2 regions of the Streptosporangium sp. NPDC049248 genome follow, and region 2 is predicted to be linked to the other one. Evidence: riboswitches for the same ligand, from Rfam matches in the RefSeq annotation. Region 2 holds a riboswitch; the other holds the start of a gene.

Region 1 (9,698 bases), on a different contig from region 2:
GCCTCCTCCGCGCCCGTGGCGAGTCTGGCGAGGGCCATGTGCGCCGACGGGACGTAGGCGGGGTGGCCGACGCCCAGCGCGGCCTGCCAGGCGGCGCGGGCCTGGTCGGCCATCCCCTCCCGCTCGAAGCTCCCCGCGAGCAGGCAGGCGGCCTGGGCGGCGAACTCCGGGTGCCCTGTCGCCAGCGCGGTGCGCGCGGCCGCGCGGGAACCCGGCACGTCTCCGCGCTCCTGGAGCACCACGGCGAGACCCACCGCCGCCTGTGCCCGATCGGGCTCGTCGGGGTCGGCGGCCAGCTCCGCGAAGATCACGGCGGCGCCGTCGAGGTCGCCGGACTCGGCCAGTCTTCGCGCGGTGTCCAAGGGACGGGTGTCCACCTCAGGCATGCAGGGTCCTTCCCGGATACGGAGACGCCCCGAGCCTAACGACTCGGGGCGCCGTCCGTCCTCCCGCATTCCCTACGGATACGCGGTTCTCGCGAGATGCGGGCCGCGGCGAGGATCAGTCTTCGTACGCCTCCAGGGGCGGGCAGGAGCACACCAGGTTGCGGTCGCCGTAGGCCTGGTCGATGCGGCGGACCGGCGACCAGTACTTGCCCTCGCGCAGCGAGGGCAACGGGTAGGCCGCCTCGGTGCGGGTGTAGGGGTGCCCCCACTCGTCGGCGACGAGGCTGCCGGCCGTGTGCGGGGCGTTGCGCAGCGGGTTGTCGACCCTGTCGTAGGCGCCGGAGGCGACCTTCTCGATCTCACCGCGAATCGCGATCATCGCCTCGCAGAACCGGTCGAGCTCGGCCAGGTCCTCGCTCTCGGTCGGCTCGATCATCAACGTGCCGGCCACCGGGAAGGACATGGTCGGGGCGTGGAAACCGTAGTCGACGAGGCGCTTGGCCACGTCGTCGACCGTCACGCCGGTCTCCTTGGTGATCTGGCGCAGATCGATGATGCACTCGTGGGCGACGAGGCCGCCGCGGCCGGTGTAGAGAACCGGGAAGTGGGGAGCGAGCCTGCGGGCCAGGTAGTTGGCCGACAGGATGGCCTGCTCGGTGGCCGCCTTCAGCCCGTCGGCGCCCATCATCCGGATGTAGGCCCAGGAGATGGGCAGGATGCCGGCGGAGCCGTACGGTGCGGCCGAGACCGGGCCGACCGCCGAGCCGCCGCGCAGCGGGTGGCCTGGCAGGTAGTCGGCCAGGTGGGCGCGGACCGCGACCGGGCCGACACCGGGGCCGCCGCCGCCGTGCGGGATGCAGAAGGTCTTGTGCAGGTTGAGGTGGGAGACGTCCGCCCCGAACTCGCCCGGCCTGGCCAGGCCGACCAGAGCGTTGAGGTTCGCGCCGTCGACGTAGACCTGCCCACCGGCCTCGTGTACCAGCTCGCAGACATCGACGATCGTCTCCTCGTACACGCCGTGCGTGGACGGGTAGGTCACCATGATCGCGGCAAGCCGGTCGCGGTGCTTTTCGATCTTCGCGACGAGGTCGTCGAGGTCCACGTTGCCGTTGTCGTCGCAGGCGACCACGGCGACGCGCATGCCGGCCATCACGGCGCTGGCGGCGTTGGTACCGTGCGCGGACGAGGGGATCAGGCAGACGTCACGATCCGACTCGCCACGCGCCGTATGGTAGGCGCGGATCGCCAGAAGGCCGGCGAACTCGCCCTGGGAGCCGGCGTTCGGCTGGATCGACACCGCGTCATAACCGGTGACCTCGGCCAGCCAGCGCTCCAGCTCCCCGACCAGCTCGGCGTAGCCCGCCGCCTGGTCCTCCGGCGCGTACGGGTGCAGCCCGGCGAACTCCGGCCAGGTGATCGGCTCCATCTCGGTGGTCGCGTTGAGCTTCATGGTGCAGGAGCCCAGCGGGATCATCGACCGGTCCAGCGCGACGTCCTTGTCCTGGAGCCTGCGCAGATAGCGCAGCATGGCCGTCTCGGAGCGGTGGCTGTGGAAGACCGGGTGGGTGAGGTAGTCGCTGACCCGCGCCAGCGCGCCGGGCAGCGCGTCGTGCGCGGCGGCGTCCAGGTCGGCCAGCACGGTGCCGCTGACCTCGAAGGCGGCCAGGACCTGCTCCAGATGGAGCACCTCGGTCCTCTCGTCGCAGGTGACGCCCACGTGGTCGGCGTCGACCAGGCGCAGGTTGACGCCGTTCTCCCGGGCCGCGGCGACGACTTCGGCGGCGCGCCCGGGCACCCGGGCGAGCACGGTGTCGAAGAAGGTGTCGTGGACCACCTCGACGCCGCCCTGGCGCAGCCCCTCGGCGAGCACGACGGCGTGCCGGTGGACGCGGCGGCCGATCCTGCGCAGCCCCTCGGGGCCGTGGTAGACGGCGTACATGCCGGCGATCACGGCGAGCAGCACCTGCGCGGTGCAGATGTTGCTGGTGGCCTTCTCGCGGCGGATGTGCTGCTCACGGGTCTGGAGCGCGAGCCGGTAGGCGGGACGTCCCTCGACGTCCTGGGAGACGCCGACCAGGCGGCCGGGCAGCTGGCGCTGGAGGCCGTCACGGACCGCCATGTAGGCGGCGTGCGGACCGCCGAAGCCGAGGGGGACGCCGAAGCGCTGCGAGGAGCCGATCGCGATGTCGGCGCCGAGCTCGCCCGGCGCGGCCAGGAGGGTGAGGGCGAGCAGGTCCGCGGCGGCGACCACCTGGGCACCGCGCGCGTGGGCGGCGTCGGCGACGGCTCGGAAGTCGCGGATCCTGCCGCTGGCGCCGGGGTACTGCACGAGCACGCCGAAGCAGTCGGGAAGCTCCCCGGTGAGGTCGCTCTCGACCAGCTCGATGCCGAGCGGCTCGGCACGGGTGCGCAACACCGCCTTGGTCTGCGGCAGCGCGTCGGCGTCGACCACGAACACCTTCGACGGGGTGCGGCCCGCGCGGCGGGCCAGGGTCATCGCCTCGGCCGCGGCGGTGGCCTCGTCCAGCAGGGAGGCCCCCGCGACGTCGAGGGCGGTCAGGTCGGAGACGACGGTCTGGAAGTTGATCAGGGCCTCCAGCCGGCCCTGGGAGATCTCCGGCTGGTAGGGCGTGTAGGCGGTGTACCAGCCCGGATTCTCCAGGAGGTTGCGGCGGATGACGCCCGGGGTGATCGTGTCGTGGTAGCCCAGGCCGATCATCGAGGTGAGCAGCGTGTTGCGCCCGGCGAGGACTCGCAGCTCGGCGAGGGTCTCGGACTCTCCTGCCGCCGGGGGCAGACCCAGCCGGGCGAAGGAGCGGATCGCCTCGGGCACGGCCACCGCGACCAGGTCGGCGACGGAGGCGAATCCGACCGCCTCCAGCATGCGGGTCTGGTCGGCGTCGTCGGGCCCGATGTGACGGGTCGCGAACGGCGGGGGAGCGAGTTCGCTGAGCGATGACAGATCGGTCATGAGAAGCCTCTCGGGCGGGGTGGAGACCGGTGCTGGGCGCGGGCGTATGCCGGCTCTCCCCCTCTGTCATCACGACTGTCATCACGACGTGGTCGCTACCTGAGAGCTTCACCTGCCCTTGCCGGGAGGCTTGCACCGTCGGTGAGACGCGCCTGGCGGGCGCGCCTGCTTTCCAGAGTTGCCTCGTCCGTGCGGTACAGGGTGCCTGAGAGATTCCGGGGAGGTTGCTCCTTCGGCGCCCCGATCGCGGTCGGGGTCTCTCCCGCACAGGGTCAGCGGCAAGTCCGAGTTTACCCGGTTCGTCGCGCTCGGCGGCGACGGGCCAACTCATCGGCCTGATGATCGCCTAAAGGGCCCCCGCCCGACTCCGCGCGTTCGCCGGGAAGATCCGCGAGGGAGCCCTCCACCTCCTGCCACACCCGTCCCAGCGCGATACCGAAGACTCCCTGGCCACCCTGGAGCAGGTCGATGACCTCGTCGGGCGAGGTGCACTCGTAGACGCTCACCCCGTCGCTCATCAGAGTGATCTGGGCCAGGTCGTTGACGCCCCGCTCCCGCAGGTGCTGCACGGCGATGCGGATCTGCTGGAGGGAGACGCCGGTGTCGAGGAGGCGCTTGACAACCTTGAGGACCAGAATGTCACGGAAGCCGTACAGCCGCTGGGAGCCGGAGCCGTGGGCGGCTCTCACGGTGGGCTCGACCAGGCCGGTCCGCGCCCAGTAGTCGAGTTGCCGGTAGGTGATTCCTGCCGCCGAACAGGCCGTCGGCCCCCTGTAGCCGATGTCGGCGGGTACTTTCACCGGTTCCCCGTCGAACAGCAGACCCTCTTCACCCGCGCGCTGACGTGCCGACTGGCGCCGTTCCGGGTCATCCTGGTCGGCGTTTCTACCCTCGCCGCTGCTGACCGCCACGCGGACCTCCGGCTTTCTCTCATCCCACGGCCTGATCTGGGGGTTTACGCACGACCGCAGGTTTCACTTGCACCGTAGGACTGGGGCCAAGTCCAGTCAACGACCCCACCCGGCGCGTCGTGAAGCGTAAATGCACCGAAATTCCTACCCCGCGCGGCCGAAGTCCTCAGGCGTGATCGTGTCAAGGAACTCCCTGAACTTCTCCACCTCGTCCTCCTGGTCGTCAGGGATGATCACCCCTGCCTCCCGTACCACATCCTCACTCGCGAAGATACGTGCGCCGGTGCGAAGTGCCAAGGCGATCGAGTCGGAAGGACGCGCGCTCACCTCGACCCCGTTGGAGAACACGAGATCCGCGAAGAAGATGCCGTCGCGTAAAGCGACGATGTTGACAGTGCTCAACCTGACTCCGAGCCCCTCGAGCACGTCCCGGAACAGGTCATGGGTAAGTGGCCGGGGTGGTGGTTCCTCGGCCTGGGCCATGGCGATCGCCGTGGCTTCCGTCATGCCGATCCAGATAGGTAGGTAACGCTCCCCATGCGTCTCTTTCAGCAAGACGATCGGCTGGTTGGAGGGCATTTCAACTCGAACGCCCACGACCTCCATCTGCAACACGGGCTGCTCCGTCTTCGCTGGATTCCGACCGGTTTGTTCAACGTAACACTCGTGGGGGTACGAGTGCCTGGTCAGGCTCTCACCGGCCCAGTGCCCCACGGACTCCGGAACGCAGCAACGAGGCGTGCAATTCCAGCAGGAGACCGGAGATCTCCCTCGCCGTCTCGTCCGCCTGGTCGATCGCGCCGGGGCCGCGACGGCGCAGCAGCGGGGCGACGGCCTGTTCCACCAGTCCCGCCTCGCGTTCCGCGGCGGCCTTGACCGCCCGCAGGTGGCGGGCGCGCAGGCCGAAGGCGGCCAGGGCGCCCACACTGCGGGCCACGACCAGTGCCTCGGCGTCGTAGTAGCGGGCCACGGCGGCCAGCAGACCGTAGTCCTCCAGCTCCGTGAGGGTCTCCTCGTCGAGCTCGGCGGCGGCGAGGAACTCCTCGCGGGTGAGACGGACCTCGGGGGGCGCGTCGTCGGGGACGGCCCGCGGCCGGGCCGCCGGGCGCTCCTCGCGGTCGGCCGCCTCCAGATGATCCTTGATCACGCGCAGCGGCAGGTAGCGATCACGCTGCTCGCTGAGGATGTAGCGGAGCCGCTCGACGTCGGCGTAGGTGAACTTGCGATAACCGGAGGGACTGCGCTCCGGCTCGATCAGCCCCTCGCCCTCCAGGAAGCGAATCTTGGAGATGCTGACATCGGGGAACTCGCCCTGCAGGAGAGCGAGCACCTCCCCGATGCTCATGTGCGCACGAGCGGCCTGCGAGCTCATCATCCTCCAGCGGCGCCGCGGGTGAGGAAGACGAGGCGGAACTTGCCGATCTGCACCTCGTCCCCGCCGTACAGCGGGACCTCCTCGATGCGCTCACGATTGACGTACGTGCCGTTCAGGCTACCGACGTCGCGGACCGTGAAGACACCGCCGCCGCGCCGGTAGAACTCCACGTGACGGCGCGAGACCGTGATGTCGTCGAGGAAGATGTCGCTCTCGGGGTGGCGGCCCACCGTGGTGAGGTCGCTGTCGAGCAGGAACCGGCTGCCGGCGTTGGGGCCGCGCATCGCGACCAGCAACGCGGTGCCGGCGGGCAACTGCTCGACGGCCTGCCGCTCGGCGAGAAGCGTCTCACCGGTCTCCGCCTCGTAGGCCTCGATCCCGGAGAGGGAGATCGTCGATGTGCTGTCTCCGGGTGTGTCGGACCTGGTAAGCGGCGACCCGCATCGTGAACAGAAACGGGCATCCTCAGGATTGGCATGACCGCACTGCGTGCAGTAGACGCTCGGCATCGATCGGCTCGGCCTCCTACCGCGAAGACGCGGCAACTGTGCTCAGTGATGCGCGCCTCGCTTCTTCGCTTCTCAAGGGTTTTCTCAGACTGCGAATGCCGCAACATACAGTGATGAGGCGCGAAGGTCAAGGTTGACGCTGAACCGCGGGTACGGTCGGTGACAAAGTTACAGGGGACACTGCCCCTGGTCCATGGCGCCGCGCGGTATTTGTCGCGCGGGCCGCCTCAACCCCCGGCGGCCTCCTCCACCACCCGCGCCCAGCGCTCGATCAGGGTCTGGGCGGAGTCGACGTCGAACCCCTCGGCCCACAGGTGGGTCACCGCCTCGGTCGGGTCGGGCAGCACCAGGGTCCAGCTGCCGTCCTCCGAGACGACCCGCACCCCGTCGGTGGTGTCGATGCGGTGGTGCTCGGCGGCCTCGATGACCGAGCGCATCACCGCCCCCTTGGCCGCCCACGGAGTCGGCACGGTACGGCGCAGCAGCTTGGCCTCGGGTATCCTGGCGTCGATCTGGCTGAGCGAGAGCCGGGTCCTGGCCACCAGCCCGAGCAGGCGCAGGAACACCGCCAGACCGTCCACCGTGGGGCCGAACTCGGGCACGATGAAACCGCCGCGCCCGTCGGCCGCGAAGATCATCTCCGGACCCCTGGCGGCGGCGGTGAGCGCGTCGATCGCGGTGGACGTCCACTCGGCCTGGACCCCGTGGAACCTGCAGACCTGCTCTGCCACCCGGGTGGTGGTGACCGGCAGTGCCACCCTGCCGCCGCGGCGCTCGGCCGCGACCAGATCGAGCACCACCAGCAGGGCGCGCTCCTCACTGATCAGCTGGCCCATCTCGTCCACCAGCGCGACCCGCTCCCCCACCGGGTCGAAACGCACCCCGAAGGCCGCCCTGGAGGAGCTGACGAGCTCCGACAGGCGCTGCAGGTCGCGACGGCGCTCGGCGAGGGTCTCGGTGGGCGAGGCGTCGTCCAGCCGGTTGTTGACGGTCAGCACGTCCACCCCGACCCGGCCGAGCAGACTGGGCAGCACCAGCGAGGAGGTGCCTCCCGCGCAGTCGACCACGACCTTCATGTCGGCGTCGCGGACCCCGCTGATGTCGACCAGGCGGAGCAGCTCGTGCGTGTAGTCCTCCACCGCCCTGGCGGGGAAGCTCAGCTCGGCGATCTCACCGGGGAAGGCGCGGCGGAACTCCTGCCGGGAGAAGACCCGGTCCAGCTTGCGCTGGGCCGGCGGCGACAGGTCCGCGCCGTGCTCGTCCATGAAGACGATGTCGACGCTCTGCGGGTCGCCGGGGGTGGTGCGCAGCGCGATGCCGCCCACCGCGTTCTCCCTGGCGGTGTGGAAGCGCGCCACGGGGAGCGGGGACGCCTCCAGGTCGAGCACGTTGATCGCACTGGCGTTGAGGGCGCTGATCACGGCCCGCTTCAGCGCCCGCGCGGCGCGGGAGGAGTCGCGGGAGGTGATGACCGAGGCGCCCTTCTTCAGGGTGGTGGCGTAGGCGCTGGCGAGCCGCACGCACAGCTCGGGGGTGATCTCCACGTTGACCAGCCCGGAGACCCCCCGGGGGCCGAACAGGTTGCGCTGGGCGCGCGGCTCCCAGATGACGCTGTTGTTGATCACCGCCCCGGCCTCGATGGTCTTGAACGGGTAGATCTTGACGCCGGAGGAGATGTACGCCTCGGCCTCGATGATGCACTCGTCGCCGATGACGGCGCCCTCCTCGACCCTGGCCGCGGTCATCAGGTCGGTGTTCTTGCCGATCACGCAGCCGCGCAGGTGGGCGCTGGGCCCGATGTAGACGTTGTCGTGGACGACCGCGCGGTGCAGGAAGGCCCCCTCCCTGACCACCGCGTTGCTGCCCAGCACGGTGTACTCGCGCAGCTCGGCCCCCGCCTCGACCTTGGCGTAGTCGCCGACGTAGAGCGGGCCCTTGAGGATGGCGTCGGTGTCGACCGAGGCTCCCTCGGCCACCCAGACGCCCGGCGAGACCTCGAAGGCGTCGATGTCGACCCTGACCCGGCCCGACAGGACGTCGGCCTGGGCCTTGAGGTAGCTCTCGTGGGTGCCGACGTCCTCCCAGTAGCCGTCGGCCACGTAGCCGTACAGCGGGGCTCCGCGCTCCAGCAGCCGGGGGAACACGTCTCCCGACCAGTCGACGGACTCCCCCGCCGCGATCTCGTCGAGGACCTCGGGCTCCATCACGTAGATGCCGGTGTTGACGGTGTCGGAGAAGACCTGGCCCCAGGTGGGCTTCTCCAGGAAGCGCTCCACCCGCCCGTGATCGTCGACGATGACGATGCCGAACTCCAGCGGGTTGGGAACGCGCTTGAGCCCGATCGTGACCATCGCGCCGTTCTCGCGATGGAAGCGGATCATGTCCGTCAGGTCGATGTCCGTCAGCGCGTCGCCGGAGATGACCAGGAAGCGGTCGTCGCGCAGCCGGTCCGCGGCGTTCTTGACGCTGCCCGCGGTGCCGAGCGGCGTGTCCTCGGTGGCGTAGTGCAGGCTCATGCCGAGCTCGTCGCCGTCGCCGAAGTAGTTGCGGACCAGGGCCGCCAGGAACTGCACGGTGACCACCGTCTCGGTGAAACCGTGCCGTTTCAGGAGGCGCAGCACGTGCTCCATGATCGGCCGATTGATCACGGGCAGGAGAGGCTTGGGCTGGTTCGCGGTCATCGGCCGGAGCCGTGTCCCCTCCCCGCCCGCCATGACGACGGCCTTCACAGATCACCTCTTAAGGCGTTTGGCCTCGCTTGTCAGCTGACGCACCTGTACCCAATACAGCACTCCGGACCACCAGTACAGGCCTGTGCCCCAGATGGCCAGGGACCAGCCGACGATCCGGGCGGGATCGGCGTACCAGGCGTCGTGGTGGGCGAGGAAGAGCAGGGGGAAGGCGTAGAGGAGGTTGGCGGTGGCGGCCTTGCCGAGGAAGTGCACGGGCAGCGCCGGGCCGTAGCCGAGGCGGCGCAGGATGAGCGGGATGCCCAGCAGCATCACGTCGCGCAGCGGGACGGCCAGTGCCAGCCACCAGGGGATGATCTCGCGCATGGCGAGGCCGAACAGGGTGGCCAGGATGTAGAGCCGGTCGGCCAGCGGGTCGAGCAGGCGGCCGAGCCGGCTGGTCTGGTTCCAGGCGCGGGCGATCTTGCCGTCGAGCCAGTCGGAGAACCCCGCCAGCATCAGCAGCGCGACGGCCCAGCCGTCGGCCTTCGGGCCCAGCACCAGCCAGAGGAAGACCGGCACCCCCAGGAGCCTGGCCAGGCTCAACGCGTTGGGAACCGTCCAAATTCGATCTTCGGCTCCCGATGCTTCCGGATTCACCGGTCCGTCTCCCTCCCCCGTGCCTGATGCGACCCTACCCGTGCGGGGCTCACACGGGCCGTACGGCCGTCCGGCGAGGGCACGGGGCCGGACCGCCGGGCGCGCGACCAGGGGGCGCCCGGGGGCGCGACAGAGCCCGGGGCGGCGGCCGGAGGCGAGGTGGGAGGAGTGCGGGGAACCACGCCGCCGCGGCCGCGCGGCGGCGTGGTTCCGATCG
Region 2 (9,698 bases):
GAAGCCGTGCTCCTGGTAGCCGCGCAGCCAGCCCGCGTACGGCTCGGCCATCGTCGGCGCGCCCGAGGAGCCCTGGTAGGCCACGGTCAACTGCTCGGCGGTCTTCCCCTGTGAGGCGGCCCCGGTGGAAAAGGGGCGCGGCGTGTCGGGGAAGACGTAGGCGCTCTGCGGCCCGGGGGTCGGGTAGACGCGCCGGGTCCAGTCGAAGATGTGGACCGCGTCGTCCAGGCCCGCCCGCAGGAAGTCCAGGGGCTGGGCCTTGATGGCCTGGGTGGCGAAGGCGCCGGCGAGCGCGTCGCGCTCGGCCCAGCTGCCCTTGACCTTGTTCAGCGGTGAGGCGCCGTCCCAGATGTAGACCGGCGGCGCCGCGCGCCGCCCCACCGGTTCCGTGGGGCACAGGGCCGCCTCGGGGCCGGTCGGCTGGATCCTGGCGCAGTCGGCGAAGGTCATCGTCCGCGCCCACAGGAAGGTGTTGCCCCGGGTCAGCGCGTAGCCGCCGTGCTCGGATTCGAACCAGGCGGCGTAGGAGCCCAGGCCGATGGCGGCGGCCAGGGTCGCGGAGACGACCGCCCGCCACCCGGCCCGGCGGATCACCAGGCAGACCAGCGCCACGGCGATCAGCGGCAGCCCGATGGTCCGGGTGACCGTCGCGGCGGCCAGCAGCAGGCCGGCCAGCGCGGCGACCCAGGCGGCCGGGCGTCGCCGCCACAGCAGCAGGGTGACCGCCAGCACCGCCAGGAACTGGAAGAGCAGGTCCGCCATGACGAGGTGTTCGAGCTGGATCTGGTGGGCGTCCAGCAACACCGGCAGCGCGGCGAGCGTCGCGCCCCATCCCGGCAGGCGGCCCAGCCTGCGCAGCAGCAGGTAGACGCAGAGCGCCACGGCCAGCCCGAGCAGGTGCTGGACGACGACCACGGCCTGGACGCTGGCCAGCGGCTTGAGGATCCACAGGAACAGCGAGTAGCCCGCGGGACGGGACTCCAGGGGACGGGGGTCGAGCCCGGCGCTCAGGTAGACGAAGGAGTCGGCCCAGAACCACAGGGCGGGCCGGTAGCCGAGCACCGCCAGGGCGCGCAGGCCGCCGCCGGCCAGCAGGGCGGCGATGAAGAGCCAGTGTGCCCCGAGGAAACGGAGCACCCGCGAGGCGCGGTTCGCCGGGTGCGTTCCCGTTACCACCACGACCTCCCGAGTCCCGCGGACATGGCCACCCAGCATAGGCGCGAGATGGGAGGGGCCCATACGTGATGCGAAATTTGGTGGTGATCGAGTTCTTTGTGGCGTTCCAGGCGTTCAGCACTCGATGACGTTCACCGCGAGCCCGCCGCGGCTGGTCTCCTTGTACTTGTCGAGCATGTCGCGGCCGGTGTCGCGCATCGTCTTGATGGCCTTGTCCAGCGAGACGAAGTGCCGGCCGTCGCCGCGCAGCGCGATCCTGGCCGCGGCGATGGCCTTGATCGAGGCGACGGCGTTGCGCTCGATGCACGGGATCTGCACCAGGCCGCCGATCGGGTCGCAGGTCAGCCCCAGGTTGTGCTCGATGCCGATCTCGGCGGCGTTCTCGACCTGCTCGGGGGTGCCGCCCATCACCTCGGTGAGTCCGGCTGCGGCCATCGAGCAGGCGGAGCCGACCTCGCCCTGGCAGCCCACCTCGGCCCCGGAGATGGAGGCGTTCTCCTTGAACAGCACGCCGATCGCCCCCGCGGTCAGCAGGAAGCGGATCACTCCCTCGTCATCGGATTCGCGGACGAAGCGGTCGTAGTAGGTGAGCACGGCGGGGATGATGCCCGCGGCGCCGTTGGTGGGCGCGGTGACGATCCGGCCGCCGGCGGCGTTCTCCTCGTTGACCGCGAGGGCGAACAGCGAGACCCAGTCCATCGTCTGCAGCGAGTCCTTCTCTCCAGGCTCGCTCCGCAGCTGCCGGTGGAGCTGGTGGGCGCGGCGGCGGACCTTCAGGCCGCCGGGCAGCACGCCCTCCTTGTCGATGCCCCGTCGCACGCACTCGCTCATCACCTGCCACAGGACGAGCAGCTGGGCGCGGATCTCGGCCTCGGTGCGGCCGAACGCCCGCTCGTTCTCCAGCATCAGCCCGGAGATCGACAGCCCGGTCTCCGCGCACTGGGCGAGCAGTTCCGCGGCCGTGGTGAAGGGGTGCGGCAGGACCGTGTCGTCGGGTTTGATCCGGTCGGCGCCGGTGGCGTTCTCGTCGACGACGAAACCGCCGCCCACCGAGTAGTAGACCTTCTCGCGCAGCGTCTCGCCGGACTCCGACAGGGCGGTGAAGCGCATGCCGTTGGGGTGGTGGGGGAGCGAGATCTTGCGTTCGAAGACGAGGTCCTCGCCGATGACGAAGGGGACCTCGTGGGAGCCGTACAGGCGGACGGTGCCCGAGGCGCGCATGGCGGCCAGCCGCTCGTCGACCGTGTCGACGTCGACCAGCTCGGGTTTCTCGCCCGACAGGCCGAGCAGCACCGCCTTGTCACTGCCGTGGCCCTTGCCGGTCAGCCCGAGCGAGCCGTACAGGACGGCGCTCACCCGCGCGGTCTTCTCCAGCAGCCCGTCCCGGTGCAGGCCCCGGGCGAACTTGTGGGCGGCGGCCATCGGGCCGCCGGTGTGCGAGCTGGACGGGCCGATTCCGATCTTGAAGAGATCGAAGACACTGATCGTCATCTGAATCCTTCCAGCGCGGACGGTCACGCGTGCCCGAGGACGCGCGTGACCGTGACGCGGGGCGTCGAACTTATGACTCACCCGAGGTGAGCGCGGTGTACTCCTCCGGCGACAGCAGGTCGTCGGCGGAGCCCTCAAGACGTACGCGGAACAGCCAGCCGTCACCGTAGGAGTCGCTGTTGACCAGCGAGGGGTCGTCCACGACCGCCTGGTTGACCTCCACGACCTCGCCGGTGACCGGTGCGAAGATGTCGCTCACCGACTTGGTCGACTCGACCTCGCCGACGGCGTCACCGGTGGCGATCGACGCGCCGACCTCGGGTACCTGCACGTAGACCACGTCGCCGAGCGCCTCGGCGGCGTAGGCGGTGATGCCCACGGTGAGGGTCAGGCCGTCGTCGACGCCGCCGATCCACTCGTGTTCCTTGGTGTAGTGCAGGTCCTCGGGAATGCTGCTCATTTTTTCCTCCTGTAGAAAGGCAGTTCGACGACCTCGACCGGCTCGCGGCTGCCCCGGATGTCGACGGCCAGCCCCGACGACAGGCCGCTGTCCACGTAGGCCATGGCGATGGGCCTGCCCAGTGTCTGGGAGGGCGCCCCGCTGGTGACCTCCCCGGCGACCGTGCCGTCGTCGGCGACCACCACCGGATACCCGTGCCGGGGCACCCTGCGGCCGCCTCCGACCAGGCCGACCAGACGACGGGCCGGCGGGACGTCCCTGAGCGGTTCGAGGGCGGCCCGGCCGACGAAGTCGCCCGGCTTGTCAAACCTCACCACACGGCCGAGCCCGGCGTCGAACGGAGTGCGGTCCGCGGAGAGTTCGTTGCCGTAGAGCGGCATACCGGCCTCCAGACGGAGGGTGTCGCGCGCGGACAGTCCGGCGGGGACCAGCCCGTGCGGTGCGCCCGCCTCGGTGAGGGCGGCCCAGAGGGGTTCCGCCGCCGAGGCCGCGACGAACAGCTCGAAGCCGTCCTCGCCGGTGTATCCGGTGCGGGCGACGAGGGCCTCGTGGCCGGCCACCACGGCGGGCAGGCCCGCGTAGTACCCGAGCCCGTCCAGGTCGGCGTCGGTGAGAGTGCTCAGGATCTCCACCGAGCGCGGCCCCTGGATCGCGACCAGCGCGTACTCCTCGGAGCGGTCCCGCACCGCGGCGTCGAAGTCCTTGGCGCGCTCGGTCAGCTCGGCGGCCACCCGGGGGTAGTTGGAGGCGTTGGCGACGACCATGAACTCCTCGGGGGCCAGCCGGTAGACGATCAGGTCGTCCAGCACGCCGCCTCCGGCGTCGACGATCATCGTGTAGCGGGCGCGGCCGGGTGCCAGCGCGGAGAGGTGGCCGACCAGCGCGTAGTCGAGGGCCTCGGCGGCCTGCGGGCCGGTCACGAAGATCTCCCCCATGTGGGAGAGGTCGAACAGGCCGGCCGCCTGGCGGACCGCGTTGTGCTCGGCGGACTCGCTGCCGTAGCGGAGCGGCATCAGCCAGCCCGCGAAGTCGGTCAGCGTCGCGCCGAGGGACTCGTGCACGCCGCGCAGCGGCGTAGGTCGGGACATGTTCGCACCTCAGACAAGGGACAGATGAGATCATCCTCCCCCTCTGTCATTGGTGCCTGAGAGTTTCATCCGGGTTTTGCCGGACTTTCACCTTCGGCGAGGTCGTGGGACCTGCTTTCCAGAGGCACCTACCCGCACGGTCCTTTGCCTTGAGAGGTTCGCGGGGAGGGCTTGCTCCTTCAGGGGTCCTGGCCTGGATGTCAGGACACTCTCCCGCGCGGGGTTCATCGGTGTCGTCGGCCAGCCTAACCGCCCGCACCGGCCGAGCGAAATCCCCTCGGGCCCGCCGGCCGGGATCAGGCACCCTCGCCCAGTGCCCGGAGACCATCGCCCTCGGGCCCTACGGTGTGCACGTCCGCGCCGGCGGCGGCCATCGCCGCCAGGCGCTCCTCGGCGCCGTCGACGATCTGCAGGTCGGCTCTGGTGTGCGCGATGGCCGCGTCGACGAGCAGGGACACCAGAGGGTCGCCCTGCTCGCGGCGCAGGCGGGTCAGCGCCGCCAGGTCAGAGAGGTAGGCCTGGCGCTGCGCGGACACGAACGAGCCGAGCGCGTCCGTGCCCAGCCGGGTGGCCGCGAGCAGCTTGAGGAACAGTTCGTCCCGGAACCCCGACGAGCGGACCCAGGGAGCGCCCGCCCACTCCCGCAGCTCACCGGCGCCGCTCTCGGTCAGCCGGTACAGCGTCTTGTCCGGGCGGTCGCTCTGGGGCACGTGGCTGCGGGTCACGTGGCCGTCCCTGACCAGCCGGTCCAGGATCTGGTACAGGTGCCCGATGTTGAGGCCGCCCCACTGGGGGCCGACCGCCGCCTCGAACCGGGCCTTGAGTTCGTAGCCGTGGCTGGGCCCGTCGGCCAGCAGGGTGAGCACGGCATGGCTGAGTGGCATGATTCCTACATTGTCACAAGTTAGGAACTTCACGGACCCCCCTGCATTGTGACAATGTATCGGCCATGAGCGTTGAAGTCAGCCTGCGAGGCGTCAGCCGGGTACACGGCTCCACCCGGGCACTCGACGAGGTCGGCCTGGAGGTCGAGGCCGGTCAGGCGGTCGCGTTCACCGGGCCCTCGGGAGCGGGCAAGTCCACGCTCCTCCATCTCGTCGGTGCGATGGATCTCCCCGACGGGGGTGAGATCCACGTCGGAGGGAGGCGCGTCGACGATCTCGGGCGCCGGGGTCTCGACCGGCACCGGCGCGCGGTGGGCTTCGTCTTCCAGCGCTTCCACCTGCTCCCGGCGCTGAGCCTGCTGGACAATGTGCTCGCCCCCGTGCTGCCGCTCAGGGTGGGCTTCGACCGCCGGGCCCGCGCCAGGGAACTGCTGGCCGCGGTCGGGCTGGCCGACCGGGAACGGGCGCTGCCCGGCGAGCTCTCCGGCGGGCAGCAGCAGCGGGTGGCGATCGCCCGGGCGCTGATCGCCCACCCGCCTCTGCTCCTGGCGGACGAGCCCACCGGCAACCTCGACAGCGTCACCGGCCAGGAGATCGTGGACCTGCTGTTCTCCCTGCGGGAGGAGTACGGCATGACCATGCTGGTCGCCACCCACAACCCCGAGGTGGCGGCGGCGTGCGACCGGGTGGTCCGGATGCGGGACGGCCGGATCACCGGTGACGACCGGGTGACGCCCGCCCAGGACGTGCTCGGCCGGATCGGGCGGCTCGGATGACCCGCCTGGTCTGGGCCCAGCTTCGCCACCGGCTTGCCCGGGCACTGGTGCTCCTGCTCGGCATCGTGGTCGCGGCCACCGGGTTCACCGTGCTGACCGGCACCGCCGAGACCCAGCGTCTGGAGATCATCGGCACCGTCGGGGAGAACTTCCGCGCGCAGTACGACATCCTGGTCCGTCCGAAGAACTCGGCCACCACCATCGAGCGGTCGCAGGGGCTGGTCCGCGCCAACTACCTGTCGGGCATCTTCGGAGGGATCACCTTCGACCAGTACGAGCGGATCAAGCGGGTCAACGGCGTCGAGGTCGCCGCCCCGATCGGCATGATCGGTCATGTCGTGCACACGGCAGCTGTCCGGGTCGACGTGACGGACCTGCTGCACGAGGGCGACCGCACGCTGCTGCGCGTGGAGCGCACCCGGGTCACCGACCGGGGCCTCACCCGGATCCCGTTCCTGCAGCCCCGGTACGAGTACGTCACCCGCCGCCCCGTCACGCTCGACTTCACAGAGGTCGCGGACGGGGGCGAGTACGTCGAGGCGGCCGAGGAGGAACTGCCCGGCGGCCGGCGGGTCCGGTTGGCGACCTCGCTCGGCTGGTCGCAGGACCCGGCGAGGACCAGCCCGTTCCCCTCCGAGCGGACGCTGCCCGACCGCGGCTACTGGTCCACGCGGACCGGTCTGGGCGACATCGGCGGATACTTCTGGGACGGATTGAAGCCCGGCCAGGCGGGCGTGCCGCTCTACCAGGAGTTCCCGTTCGTGCTCGCGGCCGTCGACCCGGATGCCGAGGCCCGGCTGGCCGGGTTGGCGGGGGCGATGGTCGAGGGACGTTACCTCACGGCGAAGGCGGCCAAAGACGATCCCAACGAGATCCCGCTGATCGCGGCCTCGGTGCCCTACGCGGACCAGCGGGACGAGGTCGTGATCCGGCGGCTGCCCGCCGAGGCGGCCGAGAAGGTCACCGAGGGCGTGCCGGCCAAGAGGCTCCTGCCCTATCTCGCCGCGAACCGGGGCGAGGAGGTCAGACGTCTCACCCTCGACGCCGGACAGGTCTACGAGTCGATGCTCGACCGGTGGTCGGATCTGTCGGACGGGCACTACGTGCCGTTGACGAGGTACTGGGCATCCGGGCCCGTCGAGTACCGGCAACGGGGAGCTCGTGAGCTCGCCGCGCTCCCGGTGCGGAACGGGTCCGGTGTCTGGAAGGATCCGTGGTTCTCGGGGGTGGCGGGTGTGGCCAAGGACTCTCCGGGCGCGACGGTCGGGGCATCCGACACCCAGTTCCGCACGCTGAACCGCAGGGCGGTCTCCAGACGCCACACCGGGGACCTCAAGTCCCGCGTCGTCGGACGGTTCGACCCGGCCAGGCTGCCCGGTTTCAGCGAGCTGACCCGGCTTCCCATGGAGACCTACAACCCACCGGCCGCCACGCCGGGCGACGGCCGGACCGCCGCGCTCCTCGGCGGACGGGACCTGCTGCCCAACGACAACGTCGCCGGATACCTCCAGACGCCGCCCCTGCTCCTCACCAGCCTGCAGTGGCTGGAGGAGATCGCGGAGAGGACCGAGGGGCGGCCCGCGGCGCGGGCGCCGCTGAGCGTCATACGGGTGCGGGTCGACGGTGTCACCGGGCCCGACCCGGTCAGCCGAGAGCGGATCAGTCAGGTGGCCAGGGACATCGTGGCGGCCACCGGACTGAAGGTGGACATCACGGTCGGCTCGTCGCCGTCGCCGATGACGGTGGACCTGCCCGCCGGGTCCTTCGGGCGTCCCGCGCTGACCCTCCGGGAGGACTGGGTGAACAAGAACGTCGCCTACCGGATCCTGAACGCCGCCGACCGCAAGTCGCTCGTGTTGTTCGTACTGGTCCTGGCCGTCTGCGGGTTGTTCGTGCTCAACGGTGCGGCGGCGGCCGTGCGGGCCAGGAGGTCCGAGCTCGGCGTGCTGGCCTGCCTGGGCTGGTCGCGGCCGAAACTGTTCGGGACCGTGCTCTGCGAGGTCGGCGCCATCGGCCTGCTGGCGGGCCTGCTGTCCGTCGCGCTGGCCTGGCCTGTCGCCCTGTGGTCGGGGGTGGCGCCGCCGGGGCAGCGGGCGTGGCTGGCGGTCCCGGCGGCGGTGACGCTGGCGCTGCTGGCGGGACTGACCCCGGCCTGGCGGGCCTCGCGGGTGCCGCCCGCGGAGGCGGTGCGGCCGGCCGTGCGGTTGCCGCGCAGGGCGCGCTCACCGCGCGGGGTGGCCGGGCTGGCGGTGAGCGGGTTGACCAGGTCCCCCGGGCGGACCCTGCTGGGCGCGGCGACGCTCGCGGCCGCGGTCTTCGGGCTGACGGTGCTGCTCGGCGTCACCTACGGCTTCCGCGGCCGGGTGGTGGGCTCGCTGCTCGGCGACGCCATAGTGGTGCAGGCCCGCCCGGCCGACTACGCGGCTGTCGCGGTGATGTTCGGGCTGGCGGTGCTGGCCGTGGCCGACGTGCTCTACCTGGGGGTACGGGAGCGCGACACCGAACTGGCCGCGCTGCGCGCCTCGGGCTGGTCGGGGGGCTCGCTGGCCCGGCTGATCGTCCTGGAGGGGGCCGGCATCGGTCTGCTCGGCGCCCTCGCCGGGGTCCTGGGCGGGGTGACGGCCGCGTTCGCGCTGGCGGGCGACCTGCCGAGTGCGGTGGTCGTGGGAGCGGCGGTCGCGGCGGTGGTGGCCGTCACGCTCGCGGCCCTGGCCTCCGCCGTTCCCGCCCTGCTGGTGCAGCGGCTCCCGCTGGCCCTGATCCTCACGCGGGAATGAGCCCGGCTCCGGTGCTCCGCTCCACGGTGAGCGGCCTTGTGTCGAGCGGGCCTGGGTCGAGCGGGCCGTTCAGCGGCGGGCGTGCCGGACCAGCGCCTCGAACAGGGCCGGCTCGTCGTCGGTCTCGGGATGCCACTGGACGGCGAGGGCGAACGGATGATCCTCCACCTCCACGGCCTCCACCGTGCCGTCCTCGGCGTGGGCGGTCACGGTCAGGCCCTCGGCGAGCAGGTCGACGGCCTGGTGGTGGTAGTGGGCCACGTCCACGGTCTCGGTTCCGAAGACCTTCGAGGTCAGGCTGCCGGGGGCGAGCCGCACCGGCATCCTGCCGTAGTCGCCGGGGGCCGGGGCGTGCCCCTGGTGGCCCACCACGTCGGGCAGGTGCTGGTGGAGGCCGCCGCCGAGGGCGACGTTCAGGATCTGCATGCCCCTGCAGACGCCGAGGAAGGGCAGGTCCCGCTCCAGCGCCGCCCGGACCAGCCCCAGCTCGGCGTCGTCGCGGAACGGCCGGACGTAGCCGGTCCGCTCGTGCGGCTCCTGCCCGTACCGTTCCGGGCCGACGTCCCCGCCGCCGGCCAGGATCAGCCCGTCCAGGCGATCCACCAGCGTCGCGGGGTCGCCCGCGGGTGGCAGGATCACCGGCTGCCCGCCCGCGCGGGCCACGTGGTCGACGTAGTCGTACGGCAGCAGCGCGGTGGTCGTCTCCCAGACGGTGAACCTCGCGGGCTCGACGTAGCAGGTGATGCCGATGACGGGACGGGACATGATCTCTTTCTCACACGGACGCCGGGGACATGGGACATCCGCCCACGTCCTCGCACGTTATCGGGGCCAGGGTATGGCCTGGGCAAATCCCGCCGCCGCGGGTCGCGAAGGCGGCGGGAGCGGAGCCGGCGGGGAGCGGTCAGAGTGGCGTGACGTAGGCGCCCGAGATGCCGCCGTCCACCAGGAACTCCGAGCCGGTGATGAAGCTCGCGTCGTCCGAGGCGAGGAACGCCACCGCGGCGGCGATCTCGGTCGCCTCGGCGAAGCGGCCGATCGGGATG

What was found. A riboswitch is a leader RNA that binds a small molecule or an ion and turns the genes downstream of it on or off. The one in region 2 is predicted to bind glycine.
Region 1: linked by a shared signal. The riboswitch ahead of gcvP (aminomethyl-transferring glycine dehydrogenase) and the one ahead of gcvT (glycine cleavage system aminomethyltransferase GcvT) in region 2 are both predicted to bind glycine.

Annotation. Positions count from the first base shown of each region.
Region 1 is NZ_JBFAQY010000020.1:133,624-143,321, forward strand. It holds gene AB0K21_RS30315 (hypothetical protein) at 1-386, opposite strand, end outside; gene gcvP (aminomethyl-transferring glycine dehydrogenase) at 502-3,357, opposite strand; glycine riboswitch at 3,540-3,632, opposite strand; gene AB0K21_RS30325 (MerR family transcriptional regulator) at 3,648-4,268, opposite strand; gene AB0K21_RS30330 (bifunctional nuclease family protein) at 4,413-4,883, opposite strand; gene AB0K21_RS30335 (MerR family transcriptional regulator) at 4,963-5,640, opposite strand; gene AB0K21_RS30340 (FHA domain-containing protein) at 5,640-6,152, opposite strand; gene AB0K21_RS30345 (mannose-1-phosphate guanyltransferase) at 6,380-8,881, opposite strand; gene AB0K21_RS30350 (CDP-alcohol phosphatidyltransferase family protein) at 8,885-9,481, opposite strand.
Region 2 is NZ_JBFAQY010000010.1:180,298-189,995, reverse strand. It holds gene AB0K21_RS20480 (hypothetical protein) at 1-1,176, opposite strand, end outside; gene AB0K21_RS20475 (L-serine ammonia-lyase) at 1,291-2,667, opposite strand; gene gcvH (glycine cleavage system protein GcvH) at 2,738-3,127, opposite strand; gene gcvT (glycine cleavage system aminomethyltransferase GcvT) at 3,124-4,215, opposite strand; glycine riboswitch at 4,256-4,340, opposite strand; glycine riboswitch at 4,343-4,441, opposite strand; gene AB0K21_RS20460 (PadR family transcriptional regulator) at 4,512-5,099, opposite strand; gene AB0K21_RS20455 (ABC transporter ATP-binding protein) at 5,165-5,875, shown strand; gene AB0K21_RS20450 (FtsX-like permease family protein) at 5,872-8,652, shown strand; gene AB0K21_RS20445 (gamma-glutamyl-gamma-aminobutyrate hydrolase family protein) at 8,722-9,417, opposite strand; gene AB0K21_RS20440 (3-oxoacyl-ACP reductase) at 9,557-9,698, opposite strand, start outside.